DNA from 2 places in the Turicibacter sp. genome. Region 2 is predicted to be linked to the other one. Evidence: a T-box and tRNA genes for the amino acid it is inferred to sense, from the RefSeq annotation. Region 2 holds a T-box; the other holds one or more tRNA genes.
What was found. The T-box of region 2 lies ahead of serS (serine--tRNA ligase). A T-box ahead of a tRNA ligase gene usually reads a tRNA of that ligase, here a tRNA-Ser.
Positions count from the first base shown of each region.

Region 1: it encodes a tRNA-Ser, which carries the amino acid that the T-box ahead of serS (serine--tRNA ligase) is inferred to sense. The anticodon was not compared.

Region 1 is NZ_JAGAVR010000025.1:7,428-24,234, reverse strand. Features, by position in the region: gene J6D32_RS04180 (S66 peptidase family protein) at 1-543, shown strand, start outside; gene J6D32_RS04175 (thymidine kinase) at 718-1,323, shown strand; tRNA gene J6D32_RS04170 (tRNA-Ser) at 1,779-1,871, shown strand; gene feoB (ferrous iron transport protein B) at 2,074-4,242, opposite strand; gene J6D32_RS04160 (FeoA family protein) at 4,290-4,511, opposite strand; gene J6D32_RS04155 (FeoA family protein) at 4,525-4,734, opposite strand; gene J6D32_RS04150 (metal-dependent transcriptional regulator) at 4,944-5,324, shown strand; gene J6D32_RS04145 (deoxynucleoside kinase) at 5,931-6,590, opposite strand; gene J6D32_RS04140 (deoxynucleoside kinase) at 6,593-7,228, opposite strand; gene J6D32_RS04135 (heavy-metal-associated domain-containing protein) at 7,268-7,480, opposite strand; gene tadA (tRNA adenosine(34) deaminase TadA) at 7,652-8,140, shown strand; RNA gene ffs (signal recognition particle sRNA small type) at 8,173-8,268, shown strand; gene J6D32_RS04120 (response regulator transcription factor) at 8,364-9,056, shown strand; gene J6D32_RS04115 (sensor histidine kinase) at 9,049-10,383, shown strand; gene J6D32_RS04110 (substrate-binding domain-containing protein) at 10,652-11,569, shown strand; gene pstC (phosphate ABC transporter permease subunit PstC) at 12,387-13,292, shown strand; gene pstA (phosphate ABC transporter permease PstA) at 13,292-14,461, shown strand; gene pstB (phosphate ABC transporter ATP-binding protein PstB) at 14,475-15,227, shown strand; gene phoU (phosphate signaling complex protein PhoU) at 15,246-15,911, shown strand; gene J6D32_RS04085 (MerR family transcriptional regulator) at 15,933-16,316, opposite strand; gene J6D32_RS04080 (flavodoxin family protein) at 16,378-16,807, opposite strand, start outside.
Region 2 is NZ_JAGAVR010000104.1:4,793-21,599, reverse strand. Features, by position in the region: gene J6D32_RS10975 (peptidoglycan DD-metalloendopeptidase family protein) at 1-1,068, opposite strand, end outside; gene serS (serine--tRNA ligase) at 1,214-2,488, opposite strand; T-box leader at 2,585-2,814, opposite strand; gene gyrA (DNA gyrase subunit A) at 2,999-5,500, opposite strand; gene gyrB (DNA topoisomerase (ATP-hydrolyzing) subunit B) at 5,532-7,451, opposite strand; gene recF (DNA replication/repair protein RecF) at 7,420-8,553, opposite strand; gene yaaA (S4 domain-containing protein YaaA) at 8,568-8,786, opposite strand; gene J6D32_RS10945 (DUF951 domain-containing protein) at 8,929-9,138, opposite strand; gene J6D32_RS10940 (mechanosensitive ion channel family protein) at 9,131-10,045, opposite strand; gene J6D32_RS10935 (ParB/RepB/Spo0J family partition protein) at 10,064-10,942, opposite strand; gene J6D32_RS10930 (ParA family protein) at 10,932-11,699, opposite strand; gene noc (nucleoid occlusion protein) at 12,081-12,902, opposite strand; gene rsmG (16S rRNA (guanine(527)-N(7))-methyltransferase RsmG) at 13,016-13,729, opposite strand; gene mnmG (tRNA uridine-5-carboxymethylaminomethyl(34) synthesis enzyme MnmG) at 13,789-15,666, opposite strand; gene J6D32_RS10910 (ABC transporter ATP-binding protein) at 15,986-16,807, shown strand, end outside.

The sequences.
Region 1 (16,807 bases), on a different contig from region 2:
TATCTACATATTTACTTAAATCAATGTCATAATCTAATTACTTATCATGGTCCGATGTTGAAAGACTTGATGTTAAAGGATGAGGTGACTCTACAAAGTGCTAAGCATGTGATAATAGAAGCTAAACCTGTAGAATTAACGGATATTTCTTACTATGATGATACCAAAGATTCAGTGGAGGGAATATTAGTTGGTGGAAATCTTACAATCATTTGCTCGACGCTTGGAACACCTTATGAGATTGATACGAAGGATAAGATTTTATTTATTGAGGAAGTGAATGAGCCGGTTTATGCAATTGATCGACTGTTAACTCAACTCAAATACAGTGGCAAACTTGAAGATGCAGCGGGAATCATGATTGGTGATTTTAATGTTTTTGATAAGAAGGCTTCAGCTAAATTATTAAAAAAAATGTTAAAAGGGCTTGGGAAGCCAGTTGCTTATGGGATTGAAAGCGGGCATTGTAGTCCCCTTTTAACACTTCCTATGGGAGCAAAAGTTTGTTTAAATCCGAATGAACATCGGGTAAAAATTGGATAAAATTAAAAAGAGGAAATTCCTCTTTTTTTGTTTTTACTGAAAAAAATTTCATTTTTGCATCTATCTTGAATCCTAAAATATATATCTGTTATAATTATCAGGTTGCTTTAGTTGGGTGTCAAAATTCAACTAAATTTGTTTGATTATGCAGAAGGATGAAAGGTGGTTTTTAGAATGTATGATTTCCGTCAAGAGGGTTGGGTTGAAGCTATTTGTGGGAGTATGTATGCAGGTAAAACAGAGGAATTAATTCGTCGTTTAAAACGATTAGATTTTGCTCGTCGTCCATATTGTTTATTTAAACCGGTTATTGATAATCGTTATAGTGAAGATGAAGTGGTATCACATAGTGGATTAAAAATGCCGTCTATTCCAATTGAACATCCGATTCAAATTTTAGACCACATCACAGATAAAACATATGCTGTGGCAATCGATGAAGTGCAATTTTTTGAAGAAAATGTAGTAGACGTAGTAGAATACCTAGCGGATCGTGGAATTCGAGTTATTGTAGCAGGATTAGATAAAGACTTCCGCGGGGAACCATTCGGAACAATGCCAATTCTACTAACAAAATCAGAATTCGTAACAAAACTAACATCAATTTGTAGCGTTTGTGGTGCACCAGCTACGCGTTCACAACGTCTAATTAATGGACAACCAGCTTCATACCATGATCCAATCATCCAAGTTGGGGCAAAAGAAGCATACGAACCACGTTGTCGTCACTGCCATGAAGTAAGAGATTTACCAGATCCACTAAATTTAAGAAATAAATAAAAAGGCTGAGACAAGCGGTTAGAAGATCGTAGAAATGAAGAGAAAGTGACAGGAGCGTTTTTTGCTCCAATCAAGTTTATCAAATTTCATAGAGGAGCTGCTCGATGAAGCTAGATTACACAAACCCTGTGTCACTAATGATTCTAATCCTCCTATTCTCGGATAGAATCATTAGTGACACAGGATAAGATACTCTAAAACTTCGCAAGCTCAGTTAGAGATATCTAAAAGGCTGAATCGAGTGGTTAAGCTCAGCGAAACTGAGTGAAACAAATCTTACGTCAAATGGTTCTATGCAAATAGAATCATTAAAGACGAAGGAAATTTTTATATGTATAATCTATGTGTTGTTTATAGATGAGGAATTAGATCATTTAGAAGTAAAAAAAATAAAAAAATTATTAACTTTTGTTGACAATAGGTTTTGAGTCATGTATAATTAATTTTGTTGATACGGAGGAATACCCAAGTCCGGCTGAAGGGATCGGTCTTGAAAACCGACAGTACGTGAGAGCGTAGCGGGGGTTCGAATCCCTCTTCCTCCGCCATAAATTGACATAACGTCGCACAGGAATGTGCGGCTTTTTTTTATTTTTAAAACTCACAGTTATATAAAGTAAAAAGAAAAGAGAACTCAGGCTTCGTTTCGAGTTCTCTTTTTATATATTGTTAAAGCTATCAGATAGAATATACAGATAAAAGTTTGGGAGGTTATCGTGTTTTTATCTTTAGCTATTAACCAAATTTAGATTATTTAGAACATTTATTAATGGATTTACATCCTGAGCATCCACATCCACAACTACTTTCTTTATGATCACGGCGAATCTTACTGATAGCAAATCCCAGTGCTAGTAAAACGATTAGTGAAATGATAATAGTTGAAGGTGAGATGTTATGATTGATAATGATTGTTCCGACTTGATAGATTAGGAAGGCAACTACGTAAGCTAAACCAGTTTGGTAGCCAATCGCGATTAATGTCCACTTCCAAGATGCCATTTCACGTTTAATAGCTCCAATTGCTGCAAAACATGGCGCAGCAAGTAAAGTAAATGCCATAAATGCATAAGCACTTAATGGAGTGAATAATGAGTGGATTGTGCCAAGTAATTCAACTGACTCCTCATTCATCTCTTCACCTAATCCGAATAAGACACCGAATGTTGCAACCACATTTTCTTTTGCTAAGAATCCAGTCAATGTTGCAACAGCAGCTTGCCAATTTCCAAACCCTAATGGAGTGAAGATAGGAGCAATAATACGTCCGATTGAAGCTAAAATACTTTCACTGGCATCAACCATTTCAAGCGACCAGTTAAATGATTGTAAGAACCAAACTAAACCAGAGGCTACAAAGATAATAGTTCCGGCTTTATAGATAAATGCCTTAGCACGATCCCACATGTGGATAAATAAGCCTTTAATACTAGGGAAGTGATAAGCGGGTAACTCCATAATAAATGGAGCTGCATCTCCTGCAAATAAACGAGTACGTTTTAATAAGATACCTGAAATAATAACCATTGTAATTCCTAAGAAATACATTGAAGGTGCAACCCAAGACATGGTAGGGAAGAAAGCACCTGCCATTAGGGCGAACACGGGTAACTTAGCACCACAAGGAATAAATGGTGTTAACATAATCGTCATCTTACGATCTTTTTCATTTTCAATTGTACGACTCGCCATAACAGCAGGTACACTACAACCAGAACCAATTAACATTGGAATAAATGATTTTCCAGATAGACCAAATTTTCTAAAGACACGATCCATAATGAAGGCAACACGCGCCATATATCCACAATCTTCTAAAATCGCGATTAAGAAGAATAAAATCATGATTTGAGGAACAAATCCTAACACGGCCCCGACCCCACCAATAATTCCATCTACAATTAGGCCTGTTAACCAATCAGCCGTATTAATACTTTCTAGGAAAGTTGCTACATTTCCCTGAACAATCTCTCCAAAGAACGTGTCATTAATCCAATCCGTTGCAATCGAACCGACAGAGGTAATCGCAATATAGTAAATTCCCCACATAATCAATGCGAATATGGGAAGTGCCAGCCAACGATTTGTCAAAATTTGATCAATCTTATCTGATGGTGTTAAAGTAGAATGATTATTTTTTTTCACGCATTTACTCACAATATTCCCGATAAAATCATAACGCCCATTCGTAATAATACTTTCGCTATCATCATCAAGCAAATCTTCGCATGATACAAGCATTGATTCGATTTCCATTGTAATTGACTGAGTTAAATTTAAGGAATTCAAAACTTTTTGATCACGCTCAAATAACTTAATTGCATACCAACGTGATTGAAATGGTTTAACCTGAGCTTTAATTAAATTCGTAATATTATCGATAATTGCTTCAACATTATGGTTGAAAATCGGCTTTAAAGTAACCGTAGAATATTTTGATTCAATGACTGCCTTGACTAATTCTTTTAATCCTTTGTTTTTTAAAGCTGACATTTGTATAATAGGACAGTTTAGATGATTAGAAAGAGCTTTGATATTAATTTTTGTCCCATTTTTTTCAACAATGTCCATCATATTTAATGCAATAACTACTGGTATTCCACATTCGATTAATTGTGTGGTTAAGTAAAGATTACGTTCAATATTAGAAGCATCCACAATATTTAAAACAACATCTGGTTTTTCATGAATTAAAAATTCTCGTGTAATAATTTCTTCAGGCGAATAAGGTGATAAAGAATAGATTCCCGGTAAATCAACAATAGTAACATCTTTATGACCTTTTAAACGACCTTCTTTTTTCTCAACCGTAACTCCAGGCCAATTTCCAACATATTGATTACTTCCTGTTAAAGCATTAAATGTAGTTGTTTTCCCACAGTTTGGATTTCCTATAAGTGCAACAGTTAAACTCATCATTAGTCCCCCTATATTAGTTAGCCTAAACTAACTGCGTTATAAAAAAATTAATCAATTAAAATATTTTCAGCATCAGATTTTCTAAGGGATAGCTCATACCCACGAACCGTTACCTCGATTGGATCACCAAGTGGGGCAACTTTACGAACATAAATAGACGTTCCTTTTGTAATTCCCATATCCATAAGACGACGCTTCGTTGCACCTTCACCATTAAACTTTAAAACTTTGACGGTTTCACCAATTGTAGCTGATTTTAATGTTCTCATTATTTCATCCCCCTTAAACAAAAATACGTTTAGCCATCGATTCATCGATTGCAACGCGTGTATCTTTTACATTAACAATGAAATTCCCACCAAACTTAGAGATAACCATAACCTGACTTCCTGTTACAAAACCTAAACTTTCTAAAAATCGCTTCGTATCATCACGACCATTAATCTTTTTAATCAATAATTGTGTTCCAATATCCGCCATCGTAAGTGGCATCATAAGTCCCCCTCTTTAAGTAAGTCTATGCTAACTCGCGTGAAAAAAACAAGTTAGCTTTTGCTAACTGATAATAGTAGTATGCCATGTTTGGATAATGATGTCAATTCAATTTTGAGAAAAAAGTATCAAAGTTGAATTAAATGACCTCAATATGTTAAGATTAACTATATTTATATCATGATTATAAAATGAAAAAGGGGATACCTATGAAGCTACAAGAGTCAGGAGAAAACTACTTAGAAACCATTTTAATTCTCGAACAAAGAAATGGGGTTGTACGCTCTATAGATATTGCGAATGAACTCAACTTTTCAAAAGCGAGTATTAGCCGTGCAATGGGAATTTTAAAAAATGCAGAGCTTATTACAATAGAGAAGAGTGGACAAATTAAACTCACACAATCTGGACATCAAAAAGCAACAGAAATTTTTGAACGCCATTGCTTAATAAAAGAATTTTTAATGATGACCTTAAATATCGATGAAGATCTGGCTGATAAAGATGCTTGTCGTATTGAACATGTTATCAGTCCTGAAACATTTGAACGCATTAAACAAATCACAAAAAAAGGAGTCGATTCAAAGTAGAATCAACTCCTTTTTTTATTTATTTAGGTAACTCTTAGCCTTTTAAATCTCTCTAACTGAGCTTGCGAATTTTTAGAGCATTTTATTCTAAATTATTAATATTTCTATTTGAATGAATGTGAGAATTAGAAATAATCAATGTAGGTTTGTGTAATCTAGCTTCAAGGGGCAACATCCTGGTAAATTTTCGATAGTCACTTGTGGCTACACCACAACGAACTCTCATCAAATTTCAGCGGATGTTAATCGCCTCTTTCAGCTTTTTGTGTAATCTAGCTTCAAGGGGCAACATCCTGGTAATTTTTCGATAGTCACTTGTGGCTATGCCACTACGGACTCTCATCAAATTTCAGCGGATGTTAATCGCCTCTTTCAACTTTTTGTGTAATCTAGCTTCAAGGGGCAACATCCTGGCAAATTCTCGATAGTCACTTGTGGCTACGCCACTACGGACTCTCATCAAATTTCAGCGGATGTTAATCGCCTCTTTCAGCTTTTTGTGTAATCTAGCTTCAAGGGGCAACATCCTGGCAAATTCTCGATAGTCACTTGTGGCTATGCCACTACGGACTCTCATCAAATTTCAGCGGATGTTAATCGCCTCTTTCAGCTTTTTGTGTTTAATACTCTTCCGATTTTTGCTAGGATGTAGTCGATTGATTTTTCGTCGTTTACGAGGTCGTATTCATTAATATTTAGACGAAGGACTGGTGCGGATGTAAAGTTTTCAATCCAGTCTTCGTAACGACGGTGTAGGTTGTACCAATATTCAACAGGTGTATCGATTTCCATTTGGCGTCCACGTGTTCCAATACGTCCTACAATTTCATCGATATCTCCTTCAAGGTAAATAATTAAATTAGGATGAGGAAAGTACGGAGTCATCACCATATCGTTAAATAATGAGTTATAAGTATCGAAATCTTCCTTACTCATACTCCCATTATCGTAATTCATTTGAGCAAAAATTGCAGTATCTTCATAAATTGAACGGTCCTGAATAAATCCACCACCGTATTGAAACATTCTTTTTTGTTCCTTAAAACGCTCTGCTAAAAAATAAATTTGTAAGTGGAAAGACCAACGATTAAAATCTTGGTAATACTTTTCAAGATAAGGGTTTCCATCTACCTTTTCAAAAGAAGTTCTAAAATCTAGAGTTTCTGCTAATTTTTTTGTTAACGTTGATTTACCAACTCCAACAGTTCCTGCAATCGTAATAATCGCATCGCGTGGAATTCCGTATTTTTCACATGCCTCGTACATTCTTAATCCTCCTGACCAATCATTTCATCGATTTTCTTGATAACTTGTTGTAAGTGCTTTGGATTATTTACATAATCAAGCTCATCACCATTCAGTTCAATAACCTTAATTTCCTCATGATTTTCTTTTAACAATGCTGTATATTCATGATAAGAATCGATTAAAGTCTGAAGATAATTGGGATCAATATTTTGTTCAAAATGACGGTTTCTCATTTTAATACGCTTCATAATCGTTTCAAGCGTCGCATTTACAATAATAATAACATTTGGCTTAGGAAGATCTTCCTCTAGAATATGATAAATTTTTTGATACTTATTAAAATTATTAACGTCGAGCGTCATCTTACTAAAAATCACATTTTTAAATAAATGATAATCAGATACAACAGATTTCTGATTATCTAAAAAATCTTTTTGAATATCTGTTAACTGTTTATAACGATTCGTTAAGAAAAACATTTCTGTTTGAAATGCCCAAGAATCAATATCATCATAAAATTTATCTAAAAAAGGATTTTCATAAACAATTTCTTTTAAAAGATGATAATTATAATGCTTTGAAAGTAAGGTCGCTAAAGAGGTTTTCCCAATTCCGATAGGACCTTCAATGGCTATAAAATAAGGTTTGTTCTTCATATCTGTCACTCCTGCTACGATAAAAAAAAGAAGTTCGAATTATCGAACTGTGTATCCTAAACGATTAAATGCATCTAAAATATATTTTGGCGAACCGATACTATCGTTGTAACGAACTGATACTAGTTTAAGAGAAAGATTAATATCTAATTTTTCAACCCCATCTAAATTTGTTTCAAAATAACTCTCGATTTTTTTAACATCCTCATCCGTTTTTAAATTTTCAACGTTAATCATGAACGTTTTAACCATCATCCTCACCTCAGACTTTCTTAAGATTTAGTCTTGATAACAGTAATATTTTATCATAGAATAGATGAGAATCATTCATTTTTGTACGAAAAAATTTAATGACTTTGATTAAAGATTATCTAAAGAGAATAAAGTCGTTAAGAAAAGAATAAACTAACAAGGTGGTGACTTATGAAGCACATAACATATATGCAAGCAGCAATAGAAGAAGCTAAAAAAGCGCAAAACCTTGGTGAAGTTCCTATTGGAGCTGTTATCGTCAAAGATGGAGAAATCATCGCTAGAGGTTATAACTTGCGAGAAACAAGTCAACTTTCAAATGCCCATGCTGAAATGATTGCTATTGCAAAGGCTAATGAAATGGTTGGTTCCTGGCGTCTTGAAGATTGTACACTATATGTTACACTTGAACCTTGTCCAATGTGTGCAGGTGCAATCGTACAATCGCGAATTCCAACCGTGGTATTCGGAGCCCATGATCCTAAAGGTGGATGCTGCGGAACTATTTATAATTTACTTGATGAGTCGAAATTTAATCATCGTTGTGAGCTAGTATCCGGTGTTTTAGAAGAAGAATGTGGACAACTTTTGTCAGATTTTTTCAGAAATTTACGCCAGAAAAAAAAGCAGCAGCGTGTTGACAATGAGACTTCAAATTGATATACTAAATGTGTATCAATTGAAACTCTCTTTTGGTACCCTTATTCAATAGGACGTTGTGAACCAGGTCAGGACAGGAATGTAGCAGCCTTAAGCAATTAGTTTTATGTGGGTAAGGGTACCAAAGGGGAGTTTTTTTTATTCCTTAACAGAATTTTAACAAACCCAAAGATTTAAATATGATAAAATGAGCATAATTAGATGGTTTTGGAGGGTTGAATACATGAGCAAGAGAATATTGGTTGTTGAGGATGAGTTTTCTATTCAACGAATTTTACAATACGATTTAACACAATCAGGTTTTTTAGTTGACTTAGCTAGTGATGGTGAGGAAGGATTAAAAAAGGCGCTGGTTAATGATTATGATGTCATTTTACTCGATATCATGTTGCCTAAAAAAGATGGATTTGCAGTTTGTAAAGAGTTACGAGCCCAAAATATTTCAACGTACATCGTCATGCTTTCAGCACGTGATGATGAATTGGACCGTGTATCAGGACTTGATTTTGGAGCAGATGATTATATGACAAAACCATTCTCATCAAGAGAAGTGGTTTCAAAAATTAAAGCCATTATTCGCCGTAAAGAAGTCTTATCTAGTGAAAAAAATAAAAATTATTTAGGATACGGAAGTATTAAATTAGATAATAGTCGCTTTGAAGTATTAGTAAATGGGCAAGTTATCGATTTTACGTTGAAAGAATATGAATTGTTAGAGTTTTTAATTCAACATAAAGGGCAAGCCATGTCTCGGGATGTGTTACTTGATCGCCTATGGGGATTTGAATACGATGGGGATACGCGAATCGTTGACGTTCACATTTTTAAGATTCGTGAAAAATTAAAAGATTATGGAATTAAAATTAAAACGATTCGTGGAATTGGCTATATGCTAGAGGATGAAGTCCATGATTAGTAGTCGCCACGAATTACTGGCCCTCTTCATTGTTTTTATTACCTTACTCATAGTTAATGTTCATAGTGAACCAAGTTTTCCAGTGACAGTTGTTTTTTTATTAGTGCTATTGATCCTAATGTTTATGCAATATCGCCGAGCTATGAAATATTTAGAGCAACTAAGAAAATATGATAAAGTAGCTGAAAGTATTCAGTCTCAAAAAAAATGGAGTATGGTTGCGCCTCTTGTGATTGAACAGCAAGAGGTTTTAGGAATTAAATATAATAAGTTGATGCGATTTATTCAACAACAGGAATATCGAAATCGTCGAAATATGCAAATTATTAGTATTATTACAAATAGCATTGAGGATCCGATGGTTATTTTAAACATTAGTGGTGAACTTGAGTATGCCAATAATCGATTCAAAAAATGGGTTGATTTATCCGCATTAAAAACTGTTTCGTTTAATGAAGTTAAACAACCAGAACTTCGTAAAGTATTAGAAGATGCATTAATTTGTGAAACAACACGAAAAAAAACATTAGAAATTGATCAAAAATTTTATATTTCTACTGCTAATCCAATTTACAACGAACATGATGATTTTAATGGATCGGTTATTATTTTTCATGATATTACTGATCTTCAAAAATATCAAAATCTTCAAAAAGAATTTTTCGGAAATGTTTCTCATGAATTAAAAACTCCAATTAGTGCAATTAAGGGATGTACAGAAATTCTATTAAATGGAGCGAAAAATGACCCGGCGGCATTAGATGAATTTTTAACGATGATTTCAGATGAGAATAATCGAATGGAACAACTTGTTAAAGATTTATTATTGATTAATCGATATGAATTTGATCAGATTAAAATGAAAACTGAAGTATTTTGTTTAAATGAATTGTTGACCGATTGTATTGTTCAACCTTTAAATGTTGCGAAGTTAAAACACCAAAAAATTAAACTTGAAGCACCGGAGCAATATCAAATAGAAGGAGATTACATTCAACTTAAACATTGTTTTCTTAATTTGTTAACAAATGCTATTCATTATTCAGGTGAAAATACAACGATTACTGTTAAAGCCAAAGCAGTAGGGGAATATTATCAAATTCAAGTTATTGATCAAGGCATCGGGATTCCAAGCGCAGATTTACCTCATATTTTTGAACGATTTTATCGTGTGGATAGAGCAAGATCTCGTCATACAGGGGGGACTGGACTTGGATTATCGATTGTTCAGTCTATTATTGAAGCACATAAAGGCCGTATAATGGTTAACAGTGAACTAAATGTAGGAACAACATTTACCGTTTCTTTACCTAAGAAAAAGAAGTAGTTTAAAATAAACTACTTCTTTTTTTATGCATGAAGAACATGGTTAGATACAGAATAAAACTAGATAATCCCTTGTAATTGAGATAGATTTTTAAAAATCTTAGCAGGACCAAGAATGACTAATTAAAAAATATATACCAGACTTCTGTTTCTACATTAGTTAATTTTATCTTAACCGTTTCTTAACAGAAAATTAATATTTCTAAAACAGATTTATATTACAATAACAACATAAGGAAACAGATTTAAAAAATGGAGGAATGAACATAATGAAGAAATTAATGTCTATTATGGCGGCGGCAGCTTTAACTTTTTCACTAGCTGCATGTGGATCAAAAACTGAAACATCAGAACAGCCGCAAACATCAACAGAAGGTTCTAATACTGAAACAACAAGCCTAGGTGTCATCGATGTTGTGAGCCGTGAAGAAGGTTCAGGGACTCGTAGCGCATTCGAAGAAATTATCGGATTTAACGTAGACGGTGAAGATCCAATGACTAGTAATGCAACAATCAAAGATGGAAACGGTGTAGTTGCAACATATGTAGCTGGAAACGAATCAGCAATCGGATACGTATCATTCGTAACATTAGAAGAAAAAGCATCAGAATTAAAAGGATTAACAGTTGATGGAGTTGAACCAACAGCTGCCAATGTATTAGAAGGAACTTACGGTGTGTCTCGTCCATTTATGATGGTATATAAGGATGAAAACCTAACAGATGTTGAACGTGCATTCATCGACTTCTTAGCTTCAAAAGATGGATTAGAAGTCTTAGAGTCAACGGGAACAATTGTTGATACTGCCAATGCAGAAGATTTTGATATGTCTAAATATGATAACTTAACAGGAAATATGACATTAGGTGGATCAACCTCAACTGAAAAAGCAGTAAAAGCTGCAGCGGATGAATTCACAGCATTATTCCCAAAAGTAACTTACACTTATGATGGAACAGGATCTGGAACAGGTGTTAAAAATGCACAAGATGGAACTTACACATTAGGATTCGCATCTCGTGAATTAAAAGAATCAGAAATCGAAAGTGGTTTAGCATACTCAACATTATGTATGGATGGAATCGCAGTTGTTGTTAATAAAGAAAACTCAACAAACGATATCACACTAGAACAAATTCGAGAAGTATACACAGGAAAAATTACTGACTGGAATGAAGTAAAATAACAACAAAAAAACGAGACAACGAGAGTCTCGTTTTTTTTATGCTTTTAAATAGATATAAATTTAATGAAAAGAAATATTTGTATTTTTAGTATCAAAACAATTGTAAATCCATTTAGGTAACGTATCTTTATCGAGCAGCTCCTCTATGAAATTCGATAAAGTTGATTGGAGCCCAGACCGCTTCGATCACTTTCTCTTCATTTCTACGATGAGCTAAGCGCTCGCTTCAGCTTTTTTGTGTAATCTAGCTCCAAACAGCAATCTCTCTATAAAGTCGCTCAATTGTACGTTGACAAAAACATGTCATCGACAATCGAGTACGACTTTTACGAGAAGGTTAACCGCTGTTTTTCGCTTTTTTATAACTATGTTCTTCTTTTTTTTAAAACATAATATAGGGATGTTTTAGAATTGTTAAGTTTTTGTTAACAACCGTTAACTTTCTGTTAAGAAAGCTAATTTTTTATATAAAGGATGCTACAATAACGACGTATAACTGAGAGTAATTTATATTTAGAGTAGTGAAAAATCGCTATTCTCAGCTTTTTGTGTAATCTAGCTTCGATGAACCACTCCTCCACAAAATTCGAAAAAATCTACAGGAGTAAAAAAACACTCCTTTCGTTTTTTCTTCATTTTTGTTCGGGGTTAAACGTTTATCTCAGCTTTTGGTGTAATCTAGCTTCATCGAGCAGCTCCTCTATGAAATTCGATAAAGTTGATTGGAGCAAAAACCACTTCGATCACTTTCTCTTCATTTCTACGATGAGCTAAGCGCTCGATTCAGCTTTTTAAATTTAAAAATGAGGTGTTGAGATTGAAAAAGGATATGGCTATTAATCGTAAACGCGTCTTTCTAGAACGATTCTTTCATATCGTATTCCTAGTAGCTGCGCTATTTGCGGTCATCAGTGTTGCATTAATTATTATCTTTATTTTTGGTAAAGGGTTGGCTCCATTTTTCCCAAATAATAAATTCGGAACCTATAACTTTATCGACTTTATCACCGGCTTACAGTGGAAGCCTAAAATAGGGGATTATGGAATTGGATATATGATTGTTAGCTCGATTGTAGCCACATTAGGTGCTATCGTTATTGGAGTTCCAATTGCTTTATTAACTTCAATTTTTATTGCAGAAGTTGCGCCAAAATGGTTAGCAAACATCGTGCGTCCTGCGGTGGAATTATTAGCTGCCATTCCGTCTGTATTATATGGGGTCTTTGGGTTTGCTGTCATTACACCCATGGTTAAATCAATTTCTCCTTATCCAACAGGGGATTCATTATTAGCTGTTATTATCGTTTTAACAATTATGATTTTGCCAACAATTGTTGCCGTTGTTGAAACAGCTATTAGAGCAGTTCCGTCTAGTTATAAAGAAGGATCTCTTGCGCTTGGAGCCTCAAAAATGCAAACTATTTTCAAAGTCATCTTACCTGCTGCCAAATCAGGAATTTTAACAGGGGTCATTCTTGGAGTAGGGCGCGCGATTGGGGAAACAATGGCTGTTATCTTAGTAGCGGGAAATCCGGAATCAGGCATTCCACAAACAATTTTCGATCGTGTTCGTCTATTAACAACAAATATTGCATTAGAACAGGGATATGCAGCAGAACTTCATGAACAAATGTTATTCTCAACAGCTGTTATCTTATTTATCTTTATCATGATTATCAATCTAGTATTATCTAGAATTCAAGCAAAGGCAGGTGACCGTTAATGGTTAGTCGTAAAGTAAAAGATAACTTATTAAACGGATTAATTTGGTTATCTGCAGCAGTATCGGTGGGACTTTTAGTTTCAATCGTTTACTTTATTTTCTCAAATGGATGGTCTTTAATTAGTTGGGATTTCTTAACTAACGATTATGAATCACAGACACAATATGTAAATGTGGTGACAGATAAAACATTTATAGCACCAACAAACCTTTCAAGTGATGAATATTTCTCTGAAAATTTAGGTATTGCTATTGAACAGACAGAAGAAGGGTATGAAATCGTCTATGTAGATGATGCTTCTCCAGTAAAACATGCAATCAATAACGCTGATGAAGCATTCCCAGTCAAAGTAGGATATGAATTATCACAAATCAATGGAGACGGTGGAAATTTAAAAATTAAAGCTAATACACCGGCAGAAGATATTATCAATACACTAAACAGCAGCAATGAATTAATGTTAAAAGTAACATCACCAGGTGGCGGAATATTCCCAATGATTGTTTCAACTTTAATGCTAATCGCAGTTGCTTTATTATTTGCTGCACCAATCGGAATTTTAGCTGCAATTTACATGGTTGAGTACGCTAAACCAGGTAAACTTGTTAACATGATTCGTTTTGCAACAGAAGTTCTTTCAGGAATTCCATCAGTCGTATTTGGACTTTTTGGGATGTTGATCTTCGTTAATACCTTTAAATTAGGAATGTCTATTTTATCGGGTGGATTAACATTGATGATTCTTTTATTGCCAACGATGATGAGAACGACGGAAGAGGCTTTAAAATCAGTGCCGATGAGTTACCGTGAAGCTTCCTATGGACTTGGAGCTAACAAAATTCAAACACTATCAAAAGTTGTATTACCAAGTGCTATTCCTGGTATCTTGGTCGGAGTTATCTTATCAATCGGACGTACAATCGGGGAATCAGCAGCCTTATTATTTACAATTGGAACATTTGCAAAATTACCGGTTAATCCAAGCAGTGGGACATTATCATTATTTGAAACAGGAACTTCATTAACAGTCCGTGCTTATGTGGAAGTAAAAGAATCAGGTAATATTCAGATGGCGGCTGCAATTGGAATTGTCATTTTAGTGATCGTATTCACATTAAATTTAGTTTCACGACTAATTTCAAGAAAATTCAGTAAGGCAAATTACTAGGAGAGTGACGAAGATGTCAAACAAATTTCAGGTTAATGATTTAAACTTATTTTATGGAAGCTTCCAGGCTCTCCATCATATCAATATCGAAATTCCAGAACGTAAAGTAACTGCATTTATTGGACCTTCAGGGTGTGGAAAGTCAACGTTTTTACGTACCTTAAATCGTATGAATGACTTAATTGAAACAGTTAAAATTACTGGATCTGTAAAATTAGACGGGGAGGATATCTATTCTGATATCGATGTGATGAAATTAAGAACACGCGTTGGAATGGTATTCCAAAAACCAAATCCATTTCCAATGAGTATTTTTGATAACATTGCTTACGGACCACGCTGCCAAGGGATTAAAGATAAAAAGAAATTAGAAGAAATTGTTGAAAAATCATTACGTGGTGCTGCATTATGGGATGAAGTAAAAGATCGTTTAAATAAATCAGCATTAGGATTATCAGGTGGACAACAACAACGTTTATGTATTGCTCGTGCCATTGCAATGGAACCAGAAGTTATTCTGATGGACGAACCAACATCAGCACTTGATCCAATTGCAACTCAAAAAGTTGAAGAATTAATGGAAGAACTAAAAGAGAAATATACAATCGTTATCGTAACACACTCAATGCAACAAGCGGCTCGTATCTCTGATAAAACTGCTTTCTTCCTAATGGGAGAACTAATTGAGTTTGATGATACAGATAAAATCTTTACAAATCCAAAAGACAAGCGTACTGAAGACTATATTACAGGACGTTTCGGATAAAAAAGAGGGTGACATGGAATGAAAAAAACAAAGTTAGAATCAGATTATGATGCTCTACTTGGTGAAATTAGCAAACTTTCATCACTAACAGTAGAAGCATACCAAAACACATTAAATGCTTTAAAAACATTAGATGTTGAAATTGCTTTACAAATTATAAAAAGCGACCAAAACATTGATGACTTACAAGAAGAAATTCAAGAAGAAGCAACAATTTTAATTGTTCGTCAACAACCAGTCGCTAGTGATTTACGTAAAATCTTAATGATTATGCGATTAGCCAATGAGTATGAACGTATTGCAGACTATACGAAAAACCTAGCTGAATACATCATCTTAATTAAACAGAATGAATCAATTGAGCATTATCAGAAAAATGTAGATAAGTTAGTAAAAATGTTAGAAATTGTAATTAATATGTTAAAACTTGTCATCGAAGGATTAAGAACAGAAGATAAAACAAAAGTTAAAGAAGCAGCTGATATGGATAAACAAGTAGATGAAATCTATCAAGAACTATTAGCTTCTTTAATTACACATATCCAAGTTGTTGATGGCAAAGTATTCGGAACAGCTTATGCTATTCTAATTAATAAGTATATCGAACGTGCAGGGGACCACGTCACAAATATTGCAGAAGAAGTATTATACGCATTAAAAGGTCGCCGTTATCACTTAAATTAAAAAGCTCCCAACCGGGAGCTTTTATTTTTTTCTTCTAAACGATTCTTCTCTTGGAATCACATGTTGCTCATAAAATTCAATCTTGCCATTTAATCGTGTAACTGTCTTTTGTAACTCTGCAATCTTCTCAAGTAATACATCGCGCTGCTCAATTAGTATTTCCTTGCGGGCAGAGCTTGTTTCCTCACCTTGTTGGAATAATGTCACATACTCAATTAAAACCTCAATAGGCAGCCCAGAAGCACGCATACACTTAATAAATTCAATCCATGTACAATCATCTTCAGAATAATTTCTAATCCCATTCTTATTTCGTTGTACTGGAGGAATCAACCCAATCCGTTCATAATAACGTAGCGTATCCGCCGATAACCCAAGTCGCTCGCTAACCTCTTTAATATTCATTGCTAAATCCTCCAATAAAAGTCCTTATTAATAGTTATTATCTAATGAAATATATGCTATCTTATAAACTTTTTCCCATTTCGTAAGCTTGTATCATCAAATCAGTTTTTAAAGCATCGCCTTTTTGCCAAACCCCAGTCCCATAAAGAACACCTTTTTCCTTAGCTCCCTCTAAGCAGTCTATAAAACCTCGGAACCCTTCAACTGTCGGTTTTAATGCTTGTGGGTTACTATCAGCAGCCGTCACAATAAAATAGAAATCTTTATCAATAATCTTAATATATTTAGCTACTGTTCGATCAATCAATGTCTTCATCTGGGCATCCATCGAATAAAAATAAACAGGAGAAGCCATCACAATCACATCAGACAAAATCATCTGAGTCAAAATATCCGCCATGTCATCTTTAATCACACAACGTCCACCATTTCCTCGACAACCATCGCAAGCCATACAATAATTAATCTGCTTATCTCTTAAAAAAACCTTC
Region 2 (16,807 bases):
AGCACAGCTAATCGTATATCGTGATGTTGGCCATTTCCAATCCTTTGTCCCACGACTCGGAATTTCCTTCGTTCCCTTTACAACAATACGATTTTGAGCCTCATTTAGTACTTTTTCACTCAACTTTTCTTGAGAAACCTGTTCTCCATTAATATAGGACTCCTTGTAAGATGTCAGCTTAATACCATTATACCCTTCCTGCTCTGTATATGTTTCCCCCACAGGAAGATTTGGATCCTCTATCGTCTCAGTTATATACTCAATCACTTCTTGCTTTACAACTTCTTTTTCAACCTGAATTTGGACGGATTGCATCATCGGCGTAACATTAAATTTTTGCCCAACATAAGGTATCGCCTGGTTACTTAAAACACGATAATTTAATAATTTGAAATCATTATATTTCAAATCATTTAATGATGCCAAAGTTTCAATTGTACTATCATTTTCTAAAATACCTACTTTAACAGGATCTTTTTCGCCAGTTAAAATCAGATTTCCAATCTCCTGTTTAGTAACTAAATCATCAATATTACAAATAGAACTAGAATACTCAACACTTGGACTAAATTTAATTCCAATAACCTGTTCTCCTTCAGTCATCAGAGGTTCAATCTTTAAATTTGTATCCTTTACACGCTTTAAATCAGATTCAGAAATATATAACTGAAATAATGATTCAATCTCTTTTTCAACTTCAGTAACATCCTTTACGCACATATTAGCTGAACCAACTTTAACATAATATCCTTTTGTTTTAAACTTAACATTTTCATCAATATAATTGATGACTTCCTCATCTTTCGGAATATGCGGAATATATGTTACCTCTTGTTCAATTCGAACATTATCAGGAATAATTAAATCCTCTAATTTATAGTGATTTAGATAAGATTCAATCTTCTTTTCCTCATATTCTTCATATATTGCAATATCACTTAAAACACCTATCATCTGATCATTAACATAAACCCGATAAATAATCTGGCTTATATCCCCCGCATATGCAGATATAAGTGGTATAAAGCACAATATGATAAGAATAATACTCATTCCCCGTTTTTTCATCTTATCACTCTCATCTTCAGTTGGTATATTATACTAATATTTTACTTTAATCTAATCTCACTGTCAAAACACTTTCATGTCTAATAATGCGTTTATACAAATTAAAAAGGAGTACTATACAGTACTCCTCTGACTAAGATACAAATTATTTAATTACTTCTGCATTACGCATATATGGGCGTAAAACTTCTGGAATCACAATTGTTCCATCAGCTTGTTGGTAATTTTCAATAATTGCTGCAACAGTACGTCCAATAGCAAGACCAGAACCATTTAACGTATGAACGAACTCAGGTTTAGCTTTAGCATCACGACGGAATTTAATATTTGCGCGACGTGCTTGGAAATCTTCAAAGTTAGAACAAGAAGAAATCTCTTTATATGCATTATAAGATGGTAACCATACTTCGATATCATATGTCTTAGCAGCAGAGAATCCGATATCTCCAGTACATAATTCGATAACACGGTAAGGTAACCCTAATAACTGTAATACTTTTTCAGCATTAGCAGTTAAACTTTCTAATTCTTGATAAGAATCTTCAGGTTTAACGAATTTCACTAATTCAACTTTATTGAATTGATGTTGACGGATAATACCACGAGTATCACGTCCAGCAGAACCTGCCTCAGCACGGAAACATGGGCTATAAGCTGTATATTTAATTGGTAATTGATCAGCACTTAAAATTTCATCACGATGTAAGTTAGTAACTGGTACTTCAGCAGTTGGAATTAAGAAATAATCACTATCTACTAATTTAAATGCATCATCTTCGAACTTTGGTAATTGCCCTGTTCCAGTCATACTTGCACGATTAACAATAACTGGAGGTAGAATTTCAGTATATCCATGATCACCAGTATGTAAATCTAACATAAAGCTAATTAAAGCACGCTCTAAACGAGCTCCTAATCCTTTATAAACTGCAAAACGGCTACCAGTGATTTTTCCTGCACGTTCAAAATCAATGATATCTAAGTCAGTTACTAAATCCCAGTGAGCTTTTGGTTCAAAATCAAATTTAGTTGGTTCTCCATATTTACGGATTTCAACATTATCATTTTCATCCTTACCTACAGCTATTGTTCCACATGGAACATTTGGAGTTCCTAATAAAATATTTTTAATTTCTTCATCAATCACACGTAATTGCTCATCTAATTGTTTAACTGTCTCACCAACACCATCCATTTGGCTTAATAATTCAGTTACATCCTTTTTTTCACGTTTATATTGACCAATTAATTTTGAAGTTTCATTACGTTTAGACTTTAATTGTTCAACTTCTAAGATGATTTCTTTACGTTTTTCATCTAATTCAGCAATTTTATTTAAATAGCTAAAATCACCACCACGTGTTTCGAGACGTTTAATTGTACCTTGTAAATCTTCACGTACTAATTTTAAATCTAACATGTCAATTCCTCCTAATATGATTTAGCATCAATTCAATCATCAACATCCCATTTCAGTTCAAAGATTTAAAAGAAAATAAAAAAATCTCGTCCCTGAATTAGGGACGAGATTAACCCGCGTTGCCACCCTAGTTGCCTCTTGTTCCACGTGGAACAATTTAGAGACCCCTTACAAAGATAACGGTTATACCGTGAATAAATACTCATCAATGACTTTCTTCATTCCGCTCCTAGGTTGATTCTTAATCTCCTATACATCAGTTTACACCAACCACTGACTCTCTATGCTATAGAAAGAAAATTACTAATCCTAATCAATGCTTTATTATTTACTTGTAATATAACACTATACATTTTTTTTGTCAATATTATATCAGAAGCAGTAGTTTTTTACATTTAATACTGCTTCTATAGGTTTATCTATTGATATGAATTCTGACATCACATATGTACATTAGTTTATATTATTATGTCTCATTAAATTTAATTATATGCGCATAAGACCTATTGTTTATTCTTTTTCTTCTAATAAAATTTCTGAAGCTTCGGTATTTTCAACCTTTTCAGTTGCTAATTCCTCTGTATGCTCTTCTTCATGTTCAACAAGTGCCACACTTGATACAAATTGATCATCAGTTAATCGAATTAACGTTACTCCTTGTGTTGCACGTCCTGTTTGTGAAATTTGGCTAATCGGTGTACGAATAATAATACCTTTATTCGTTACAATTAATAAATCTTCTTCACCTGTTACAGTTTTCATTGCAACTAATGAACCATTTTTATCTGTAATATTAATTGTTTTAACACCTTTTCCACCACGGCTAGTTTTACGATATTCACTAATTGGAGTACGTTTTCCAAATCCTTTTTCAGAAACAATTAAAATTTCTTGATCCTCAGTTACGATTTCCATTCCAACTGCAACTTCTCCCTCTTCAAGGTTAATTCCTCGAACTCCGGCAGCTGTACGTCCCATTGAACGAACTTGATCTTCCTCAAACCATACTAATTTACCACCACTTGATGCGATAACAATATCATTTGAACCAGTTGTTTTTCTGACTCCAATTAACTCATCATCTTCACGCAATGATAAAGCAATTAAACCATTTGTTCTAATATTACCAAATGCTGATAACGTTGTACGTTTAACGACTCCGGTACGAGTTGCAAAGAATAAGAACTCATTCTCATTGAACTCTTTAACTGGAATAATCGCACTAATTTCCTCATCTTGTGCAATTTCAATAATATTGACAATCGGTAATCCTTTAGCTGTTCTACCATATTCTGGAATAGTATAAGCTTTCTTCTGATATACCTTACCTTTATTCGTGAAGAATAATAAATAATCATGCGTAGAAGTTGATAGCAACTCTTTTACATAATCATCATCATGAGTTCCCATACCTTGGACACCACGTCCTCCACGGTTTTGAGAACGATATGTTGAGATAGGTTGGCGTTTAATATATCCATTATTCGTTAATGTGATAATGACTTGTTCTTCTGGAATTAAATCTTCATCCTCAATATCAAAATCAGAACCACGAACAATCTCAGTACGACGATCATCACCATGCTTAATCATTACTTCTGTTAACTCATCGCGGATAATACCATGTACACGATACTCATTAGCTAAAATATCTTTTAAATCAGCAATTAAAGTCACTAAATTTTGATATTCATCCTCAATTTTGTCACGTTCTAAACCTGTTAAACGACGTAAACGCATCTCAAGAATTGCTTTACCTTGACGTTCAGAGAATGAGAATTCTGAAATTAAGTTATTTAATGCTTCCTCATCATTTGAAGAACCACGAATAATTGCAATAATACGATCAATATGATCAAGCGCAATACGGAATCCTTCTAAAATATGAGCACGATCTTCTGCTTTATTTAAATCAAATTGCGTACGGCGTACAATAACTTCTACCTGATGTTTGATATACGCTGCAATAATCTCTTTTAAGTTTAATACTTTAGGTTGCCCATCTTGAAGAGCTAACATATTAATTCCGTAAGAAACTTGTAATTGAGTTAATTTGAATAAGTTATTTAACATAACCTGTGGATTAACATCCTTACGCAATTCAATAACAATTCGAGTTCCTTCACGGTTAGACTCATTACGTAAATCTGTAATTCCATCTAAACGTTTCTCCTTAACTAACTCAGCAATTTTTTCAATTAAACGTTCACGGTTAACTTGGTAAGGAATTTCAGTTACTAAAATTGAATATTTCCCACCATGACCTTCGATAATTTCACATTTTGAACGCATCATAATTGAACCATTACCAGTTTCATAAGCGTTACGGATACCTTTAGTCCCTAAAATTAAAGCCCCTGTTGGTAAATCCGGCCCTTTAATATGTTCCATTAATCCTAAAACATCGATTTCTGGATTCTCCATATAAGCTAAACAGGCGTTAATCACCTCTGTTAAGTTATGTGGAGGAATATTGGTAGCCATACCTACTGCAATCCCAGTTGTACCATTAACTAATAAACTTGGAAAACGTGCTGGTAGAACAACTGGCTCATGTTCTTCACCATCAAAGTTAGGTTGGAAATCAATCGTATTTTTATTAATATCACGCATCATTTCCATCGCAAGTTTTGACATTCTTGCTTCTGTATAACGCATTGCGGCTGCTCCGTCACCATCGATAGAACCAAAGTTTCCGTGACCGTCAACTAAAGGATAACGATAACTAAAATCTTGTGCCATACGTACCATGGCATCATAAACAGACGAGTCCCCATGAGGATGGTACTTGGCAATTACGTCCCCGACGATACGGGCAGACTTTTTATATGGTTTATCACTGTGCATTCCTAAATCATTCATCGAATATAATATACGACGATGTACAGGTTTTAAACCGTCACGAACATCCGGTAAAGCACGCGATACAATAACACTCATTGCATAATCAATGAATGAAGTTTTCATTTCTTTTGCTATGTTATGTGGTTTAACTTGATCATATCCAGACATTTTCGTTCCTCCTTATAGATGTTGCTTCAAATTAGAAATCAAGATTTGTTACGTACTTAGCATTAGCATCTATAAATTCTCGACGTGGCTCTACACGATCACCCATTAACATATCAAAAATTTCATCGGCTTCAACAGCATCATCAAGAGTAACTTGTAATAACGTACGTACTTCAGGATCCATTGTTGTTTCCCATAATTGTTCAGCATTCATTTCTCCAAGCCCTTTGTAACGTTGAACATTAGGACGAGGTGTTGCTGATAATGTTTCCATAACAGCTTCTAATTCTTCTTGTGAATAAGCATACTCAATTCGTTTTCCTTGAGAGATTTTGAATAGAGGAGGTTGTGCAATATAAACATATCCATTCTCGATTAATGGTCTCATATAACGATAGAAGAACGTTAATAATAACGTACGAATATGAGCTCCATCGACATCGGCATCGGTCATGATAACAACTTTATGATAACGAGCTTTCTCGATATCAAATTCATCTCCAACACCCGTTCCAATCGCATGAATCATACTTTTAATCTCATTATTTGCATAAACTTTATCAATACGTGCTTTTTCAACGTTTAAAACTTTCCCGCGTAGAGGTAAAATTGCCTGGAATTTATTATCTCGACCTTGTTTAGCAGATCCTCCGGCAGAGTCCCCTTCGACAATGAATAACTCAGAAATATTAGCATCACGTGATTGGCAATCGGCTAACTTACTCTTGAACCCTAAAGACTCAAGTGGTGATTTACGACGAACCATCTCACGAGCACGTTTTGCTGCCATACGAGCACGTGCTGCCATTAAAGACTTATCTAAAATTAATTTTGCAGCCTGTGGATTTTCCATTAAGAAACGTTCAAATCCTTCAGAGAACACATTATCAGCAATACGACGAACTTCACTATTACCAAGCTTCGTTTTCGTTTGCCCTTCGAACTGTGGATCTGGATGTTTTGCTGAAATAATCGCAGTTAATCCTTCTCGGATATCCTCACCGATTAAAGCATCATCACCTTTTAATAAGTTTGCCTTTTTAGCATAACTATTAATAATACGCGTTAATGCAGCACGGAACCCAGCTTCATGTGTTCCACCTTCATGAGTATTAATATTATTAGCAAATGAATAAATATTTCCTGCAACACCAGTGTTATACTGCATAGCAATTTCAACACTAATTCCGTCACGTTCTCCTTCAACATAAATAACATCTTCATGAATAACTTCTTTATTTTTATTTAAGAAGCTTACATACTCACTAATTCCACCTTCAAAATGGAACTCATGTCGTTGTGGTTTTTCAGAACGTAAATCTTCTAATGTAATTTTTAACCCTTTATTTAAAAATGCTAATTCACGAATACGATTTCTTAAAATATCATAATCATAAACCGTTGTTTCAGTAAAAATTTCTGGATCTGGTTTAAATTTAACTTCAGTTCCAGTTGTATCCGATTCTCCAATCACATGTAATTCATTCATTGGAGTTCCTTTTTCAAATGATTGGAAATACTTTTTCCCATTGCGGCTAACTGTAACTTCTAAATATTCTGATAAGGCATTAACAACAGAAGCACCTACACCATGTAGCCCCCCTGATACCTTATAACCGCCACCACCAAATTTACCACCGGCGTGTAACACAGTATAAACTGTTTCAACTGTTGATTTACCTGTTTGCTTATGAACATCGACTGGAATCCCACGACCATTATCTTTTACGATAATTTCGTTATTTTCTGTGATAGCTACATTGATTTCTGTACAATATCCTGCTAAGGCCTCATCGATAGAGTTATCCACAATCTCCCACACTAAATGATGTAATCCGCGTCCACTTGTTGAACCGATATACATCCCAGGGCGTTTTCGAACGGCTTCAAGCCCTTCTAAGACTTGAATATTACTAGCATCATACTGCTGTGTTGTCGTTTCTTGAGTCATACTTATCACCTATCCTAATCTCAGCATTATTAATCGTAAATATATCTGCTAATTCTATTACTTCATCGTCGATACCATCAATATTCGTCGTTGTAATAAAAGTTTGAACCTTGTTTTTAATTGTATTAAGCAATTGAGTTTGACGAGTATCATCTAACTCACTTAAAACATCATCTAACAATAAAATGGGATACTCATGTAAAACTGAATAAATCAACTCAATCTCGGCAAGTTTCATCGACAATGATGCAGTACGTTGCTGCCCCTGTGATCCAAATTGATGGGTATTAATCCCGTTAATTGAAACACTAAAATCATCGCGGTGAGGTCCTAAATTAGTTGATCCTAGCTGAATATCCTGATCATATAACTCTCTATACTTTTGTAAAATAGATTCTTCATCCAATTCTATATTTTTAAACGAATTGATGTAGTCTAATTGAATCTCTTCTTTTTGTTTTGAAATTTCTCCATGAACATCTTTGCAAAATGATTCCAATTGCTTTAAAAACTCAATGCGTTTATTCAAAACATAAACAGCATGTGGAACCAACTGCTCAGTTATAACATCCAGTAACAACTCATTCTGGCGATTTATACGAAGCTGTTTTAACAACTCATTACGTTGTTTTAAAAGCTTTGAATATTGTCCTAAATGAAAAAGATATGATGGCGATAACTGTCCAATCTCCATATCCATGAATCGTCTTCGATATTGAGGGCCACCTTTTACTAAAGATAAATCTTCGGGAGCAAACATAACAACAATTAACTTACCTACATAGTCGCTCAATTTCTTTTGAACAATACCATTGTAGCTAGCTTTTTTGCCCTTTTTAGAAAGGACTAGGGATAAAGAAAAGTCATCTTGTTCGCGTTTAATATCGGCCTCAATACGGGCAAAATCGGTACCAAATAAAATAAGCTGAGAATCTTTACTCGTTCGATGGGATTTCGTCGTGGAGAGAACATACATCGACTCAATCAAACTCGTTTTCCCCTGTGCATTATTTCCAATAATAATATTGATGTTCTTCTTAAACTCTACACAAGCATTCTCATAATTTCTAAATTGTTTCACAACTAGTTTTTTAATAAACAAAAGAATCTTCCTATCTACTCAGCGACAATGACAAATTCGCCAACTTCATCAATTACAATCACGTCACCTGGATAAAGTTTTCGTCCACGACGATTATCACGTTCATTGTTAATATAGACTGGAATTTCTTCTAAGAAGAACTTTACATTTCCTCCACTTTCAATGATGTTTTCAAACTTCAAAAACTGTCCTAGAGTAATGTACTCGCTCGTAATAAATACTTCAGTTTGCATGTTTAATCACCTTTTTCTTTCTATATATATTATAGCATATTTTACATTTTTTTAACACGTCATTCCAAAATAAAAAGCGTTGAAATCAGTGATTTCAACGCTTTTTTTTAGTTACTGCAAACCTAACTTTTACAGTACAATTTTATTCATTTACAGCTTCACTTGCAGAGACTAAAACTTTCTTAATTTTCTTCTTAAATTCAGGTCTTGGCATCATCAAAGTGCGTTCACAATGGCAACATTTAATCTTAATATCTGCCCCTAAACGAATCACTTGCCAACGATTTGTCCCACAAGGATGTTGTTTCTTCATTTCAACAATATCATTAAGTCCAAATACAATATTATTCATTGACTGCATTGCCTCCATTATGTTGGTATACAACCATGCGTGGGAATGGAATTTCAATCCCTTTTTCATCAAAAGTTAGTTTGATTATCTTACGTAATTCACGTTGAATATGCCACTGTGTCGTCGGCTGTACTTCAGCGATCATACGAATAACCACTTCAGATGCCCCAAGTTCTTGTACCCCAAGTACTACTGGTCTTTTAATAATCTCATCATATAAATCAAATGTACGCGTCGCAACTTCTTCAAGTGTAGATAAAGCTTTATTTAAATCCGCTTCATAAGCTACACTAATATCAACAACTGCTTGCCCATTTGAAATGGAATGATTAATAACTTTATTAATATTACCATTTGGAATAATAACTGTTTCTCCTGTTAAAACGCGTATCTTAACAGAACGTAATCCAATCTCAACAACTGTACCTGTTGCTCCATCAACTTCAATAAAATCTCCCACTGAGAATAAATCTTCAAACACAATGAAAAATCCCATTGCAATATCGTCAAGCATACTTTTAGCAGCAAATGCAAAGACAACTGCAAAACTTCCTGTCCCTACTAATAATGTTTGAATCGGAACAAATACACCTAAAACGGCAATTAATCCTATAATATTAATCATATAACGCCAAATATTTAAAACAAGACTCTCAAGTGTCCCTTTACGACGATTCGTTCCACCTGTCATCTTTTGTAATTTATCGATATTAACAGCGAATGCACGCTTAATAATATTCTTACCAATGCGACGAACAATTGATAAAACAATGATAATCGCAATCACAGTAAAAATATCAAAAGCAAATTGAACTAAAAATTCTTCAATTTTGTCCATTGAAAAGAATTTAGCAATACCATCTGCTGTTGACATTGCTTGCTCTGAATTAGTTAAAAATAAATTCAATTCTATCGTTCCTTACTATTATAATTCTATACCCATTATCTCGAGTAAATGATTTAAGTTATCAAGATCATTATAGTTAATAATAATCTGACCCTTACCTTGTTTTTCTTTAATTTTAACTTTCGTTCCGAAATAAGACTCTAGATTCGTTTTAACATAATCTAGATGTGGATTTAATACTTTCGTTACTTTCTTTTCTATTTCCGGTTGATTAATTGACGCGTCTTTAATTAAATCTTCTAATTCACGAACTGAAATTTGTTTTTCTTTAATAACATTCGCAAATTTAATGATTAAATCTTCATCTTTTAATCCAGCTAAAACTTTTCCATGTCCTACTGAAATTATATTATTTTCAATATCATCTTGAACAACACGTGGTAATTGTAATAAGCGCATCGTATTTGCAATATAAGCACGACTTTTTCCAATACGTTCAGCTAATCTTTCTTGTGTTAAATCTAACTTTTGCATCAACATTTTATAAGCTTCCGCTTCTTCAATTGCCGTTAAATCTTCACGTTGTAAGTTTTCAATTAAAGCATATTCCATCATTAAATGATCGTTAAATTCACGAACAATAGCTGGAATCGTTTGAAGATTTGCTTTTTGTGCAGCCCTAAAACGACGTTCCCCTGCAATAATGATGTAACCTTTAATGTCTTTTTTAACAATAATCGGCTGAAATACTCCATGCTCTTTAATCGAAAGAGCTAATTCATTAATCTTAGTCTCATCAAAATATTTACGTGGTTGATAAGGATTTGGACGAAGTGTTTTCACATCTAACTGCTGAACAACTTCTCCTTCTTTTACTTGCTCAAAAGATTCAATACTTTCAATATCATGTTCTTGAAATAAGGCACCTAAACCTCTTCCTAATCTATTAGTCGACATTGTTCTTAACCACCTCTTTAGCTAAATCAACATAAAATTGAGCAGCAGACGATTTTTCATCATAGGCAATAATTGATTTTCCAAACGATGGTGCTTCACTTAAACGAACCAAACGTGGAATAATCGTATTAAAAACTTTTTCTTTAAAATATAGTTTTACTTCGTTAATAACATCAAGTCCTAAACGAGTACGACGGTCAAGCATCGTTAATAAAACACCTTCGATTGATAAATTTCGATTTAAACGTCTTTGAACAATACGAATTGTATTTAATAACTGCGTTAATCCCTCTAATGCATAATATTCACATTGAACTGGAATTAATGTCGAATCTGCGGCAGATAACGCATTAATAGTTAGTAATCCAAGTGAAGGTGGACAATCAATGATAATGTAATCAAAATAATCTTTTACCTGCTCTAACTTCGGCAATAATTTAAACTCACGTTCTTTTTCCATTACAATCATCGCTTCAAATCCCGCTAATTCCTGTGAAGATGGAATTAAAAATAAATTTTCTTCATTTGTTTTTAAAATTACCTGATTTGTTGGTATCTCATCAACTAATAAATCAAACACAGTTAACTCAGCATCACCTTTATAAACCCCAATTCCTGTAGAAGCGTTAGCTTGGGGATCCATATCGACAAGTAAAACTTTATGTCCCAAGTGAGCCAACGATGCTGATAAGTTAATACTAGATGTCGTCTTACCAACTCCACCTTTTTGGTTCGTTATAGCGATAATTTTCCCCATATTAACCCTCCTAAAGTCATACTTGTTAATATTTTACCATGAAATGATATTATATTAAAAATAAATTTTAGCAGATAATTGTGTATTTTGTGATTTTTATAATACATAAAATCTTATCTTGTAGATATATAGGATTATTATAAACAATACCTAATTTTTTATCAAAAAATGGCGTCTAATTTGTCCACCTGTGAATAACTCTACATTCAAAATAAATCTACAAATAACTTGCCCAAAATCATTAACTTTACAATAAAAGATATTTAGTATTAACTTTTCAAAATTTATAGCCCATTTTTACTATTAAACTCAAACTTACAACTTTTTCCCCTAATTATTAATAGAAAAAAAACAGGATGAATAATCCTGTTTTTTTTTCTATTAATGTTTATTTTTAGGAAGGGAAATTTTAATCACATAAGAATCCTCTAATTCTTCTGTTTCATGAGCAACTTTCATTCCTGTTTTTTCAACCATCATAATTGCTTGTTTAAACGTATTCATTGCAATACGATAATCTCTTGGAACACGAGAAATTGTTTTTGGCTTCGTCGGCTTTTGAACTGGATTTAATGTCTCATCAATTAAACGTTCTGTTTCTGATACATTTAAATCCTTTTCAATCACTTTATTTAATAACTCTAACTGTAACTCTTCCTCTTTTACCACTAATAATGCACGTGCGTGACGTTCCGTAATTTTACGTTCTAAAACAGCCTGTTGCACCGTTTCAGATAAATTTAATAAACGAATTTTATTAGCAACCGTCGATTGAGATTTTCCCATCTGTTTTGCTAAAGTCGCCTGCGTAATACCATGTAAATCAATTAACTGTTTGTAAGCTAAAGCTTCCTCGATTGCCGTTAAATCTTCACGTTGAATATTTTCAACAATCGCAATTGATGCTGATTTTTTATCATCATAATCACGAATAATAGCAGGAACTTTATCTAATCCAATTAATTTTGATGCACGATAACGTCGTTCTCCGGCGATAATTTCATATCCATCTTTTAATTTTCTTACCACGATTGGTTGAATAACCCCGTGTTCCCTAATTGATTCTGATAATTCCAAAATCTTTTCGTCATTAAAAATATTTCGTGGTTGATATTTATTCGGAACAATTTTTGCAATAGGTAATTGAGTTACTTCATCTTTTACTTGATTGTGCGAGTCATCTTTCGAAAAAAAGCTAAACACCCTATGTCCCCCTTATAGTAAAATAAAAAAAGAATTAATGTTTAAATTATAACGTATTTTTCTTCTTTTTTCTATCATTTATAAAGTCTTGTCCTGACAACTGACAGTTAATGCTATTTTATTGGCTTATTTTTAATCTGCCCGTATGCTCTTGGATACTTGTTTGGTGTCTTTTTGTATTTTTTTGTATAAATATTAGTTCGAGTTCCCGCTTCTTCGGGTAACTCAATATGTTTGACTTCAATGATTTCCACACCAAATGTTTCTAATGCTTTTTTAGATTCTTTTAATTCTTCATCACCTGTTTGACCTTTTAGAGCAATAAAGAATCCATCCTCTTTAACTAAAGGCACACATAACTCAGATAAAACATTTAATCTTGCAACCGCACGTGCTGTTACAATATCAAACGATTCACGATGTTTATCTGCATATTCTTCAGCACGTGAATGATAAGCCTTGATATTTTGAAGCTTTGTTTCCGCAATAACATGATTTAAAAAGTTCACACGTTTTCCTAGGGAATCGACTAAATCCATCTTTAAATGTGGATAAACGATTTTCACCGGTAAAGCTGGGAATCCTGCTCCAGATCCAACATCACATAAAGATTCACACTTGTGGATATCTTTAAACATTAAAAATGCAAGTAACGAATCATAGAAATGTTTTAAATAAACTTCATTAACTTCAGTTATTCCAGTTAAATTCATTTTTTCATTCCATTCAACTAATAACTCAAAATAACGATGTAATTGCCATTTTTGCTCTTCCGTTAACTCAATTCCAAATTCTTTTAATGCCTCATAAAATTGTTGTGGTGTCATTATTTCATCTCCTTACTCGACAAAGAGTTAAGAAAGCGTCCTTCCTTAACTCTTTTTTATTAATTAGTTTTTTTAAATTTCCCTGACTCTAAATAAACCATTAAGATTGAAATATCCGCCGGATTAACTCCCGAAATACGAGTTGCTTGTCCAATTGTTAATGGACGAATATCTTTTAGTTTTTGTTTTGCTTCGATCGCTAAGTTTGGAACATCATCATAATCAATGTAGTCTGGAATTTTCTTTTCTTCAACTTTATGAAGTTTTTCAACTTGTTGTAAAGCCTTATTAATATATCCTTCGTATTTAACTTGAATTTCAACCTGCTCAATGACTTCTTCAGAAATTGATTCATTTTTTTCTTCAATTAAACTGTGGATATGTTGATAAGTAATCTCTGGACGTTTTAAAAGTTCAAGAGCTGTAATCCCATCTTTTAAAGGAGATGAAGGAATACTTTCTAAATATTCATTCGTATTTCCTTTTGGAGTAATTTTAATTTGAGATAAGCGTTCTTTTTCAGCTTCAATTTGAGCTTTTTTATCTAAAAAGGCTGCATATTTTTCTTCATTAATTAAACCAACTTGATGTCCATATTCGCGTAAACGTAAATCTGCATTATCATGGCGTAATAATAAGCGATATTCTGCACGAGATGTTAATAAACGATAAGGTTCTAACGTTCCTTTCGTCACTAAATCATCAATTAATACCCCAATATAAGCTTCACTACGTTTTAAAATTAATGGATCTTTCCCTTGTACTCGAAGTGCCGCATTAATTCCGGCCATAATTCCTTGCCCTGCTGCTTCTTCATATCCACTTGTTCCGTTAATTTGACCTGCACTATATAAATTTTTAACTAATTTAGTTTCAAGTGACGGCCATAATTGAACAGGTTTAATTGCATCATACTCAATGGCATAAGCATAACGCACAATACGACAATTTTCTAACCCTGCAATCGTACGAATCATTTTCTCTTGTACGTCTCTTGGTAAACTACTCGAGAACCCTTGAACATAAATTTCATCGATGTGCTTACTTTCAGGTTCTAAGAAGATTTGGTGACGTGGTTTATCGTTAAAACGAACCACTTTATCTTCAATTGATGGACAGTAACGAGGTCCAACCCCTTCAACAACTCCTGAATACATTGAAGAACGTGTTAAGTTATCCATAATAATTTGGTGTGTATCACCACTTGTATAAGTTAAATAACATGGCACTTGATCCTCAAGTGGTAAATGTTCTTTTGTATCAAAACTAAACGCACGAACAACATCATCGCCAGGTTGAATTTCTGTTTTAGAAAAATCAACACTATCTGTTGCAACACGAGGCGGTGTTCCAGTTTTTAATCGGAATAGCTCAAATCCTAAATCTTTTAGACTTTGAGATAATCCTAACGAAGTTTTAGCACCATCAGGTCCACTTAATGTAATCTCATCACTGATCATGACTTTAGAATGCATGTAAGTACCTGTTGTTAAAATAACCGTTTTACCAAAAATTTGTTCCCCAGATTCTAAAGTAATTCCTTTAACAGTTCCATCTTCAACAATTAAGTTATCCACAATTGCTTCTTTAACATCTAAATTTTCTTGTGAAAGAACTGTTTTTTGCATTTCTTTTGGATAATCAACTTTATCCGCTTGAGCACGAAGTGCTCGAACAGCAGGTCCTTTACCTGTGTTTAACATACGCATTTGAATATGCGTCTTATCTGTATTAGCACCCATTTCTCCACCAAGGGCATCGATTTCACGAACAACAATCCCTTTCGCTGGACCCCCAATAGCTGGATTACATGGCATATGACCAATACGATTAATATCTCCCGTTACCATTAAAGTTTGGCAACCCATACGTGCCGGGGCAAGTGCCGCCTCAATTCCGGCATGACCTCCACCAACAACGATTACATCATATATCATATAAGCTCACTCCTTACAGTAAACATTAAACTTCACACTATTCAAAAAGACTATTCTTATTTTACATCTAAAACTCGACAATAAACAATAAAAATAACATTAGTATCACAAATAGTAAACAAATTTCTTTCGTTTTAGACAAAATTCTTTAACATCCTTCAATATTTTATGAGAAATTAAATTTGTGGATAAAAAGCAATTATGAATTATTATCATCCAAATATTGTTATTTGATACCAAATATATCATAATATTGATATCTATGACTTAATCATAAGGCGCATACTTCATGAATTTACATGAAAAGGAGAGAAAAACGGTGCTAGTTTTAAAAAATGTAAATAAAGAGTTTCATGATATAAAAGCCGTATCAGACTTAAACCTGCATCTAAAAAAAGGTGAAATCTATGGATTACTCGGGGCAAATGGAGCAGGTAAAACCACAACATTTAGAATGATTTTAGGACTTTATGATCAAACCTCTGGTGAAATCACTTGGAATGGCCACAAAATCAATGAATCAACAAACGATATCATTGGGTACTTACCTGAAGAAAGAGCATTGCTACAAAAACTAACCGTTAAAAATCAAGTTTCTTATCTTGCTTTACTAAAAGGTATGAAAGAACAAGAAATTGATAAAGAACTTGATTATTGGCTCGAAAAATTTGGAATCATGGAATATAAAAACAAAAAAATTAAAGAACTTTCAAAAGGAAACCAACAAAAAATTCAATTTATTACCGCCGTTATTCATAAGCCAGAACTTATTATCCTAGATGAACCTTTTACAGGACTTGACCCAATCAATCTTGAAATGATGAAAACAGAAATAATGAACTTCAAAGAACAAGGTAAAGTGATTATATTCTCCTCTCATCGTATGGAACACATTGAAACATTATGTGATCGACTTACTATTTTGAGAAAAGGTCAAACTGTTTTACAAGGTAATCTAAAAGAAATAAAAAAATCATATAATGCTAGAACCATTCTGATTCAAGGAAATTTAACTCTTGATTATTTAAAAGCTATTCCACATGTTAATGAAGTCACACGTGTTCAAGATGATTGGTGTTTAAAAATCGATAATAAAGAGTATGTTTCAACAATTTTTAATGCTTTAAAACCTGAGCATCAT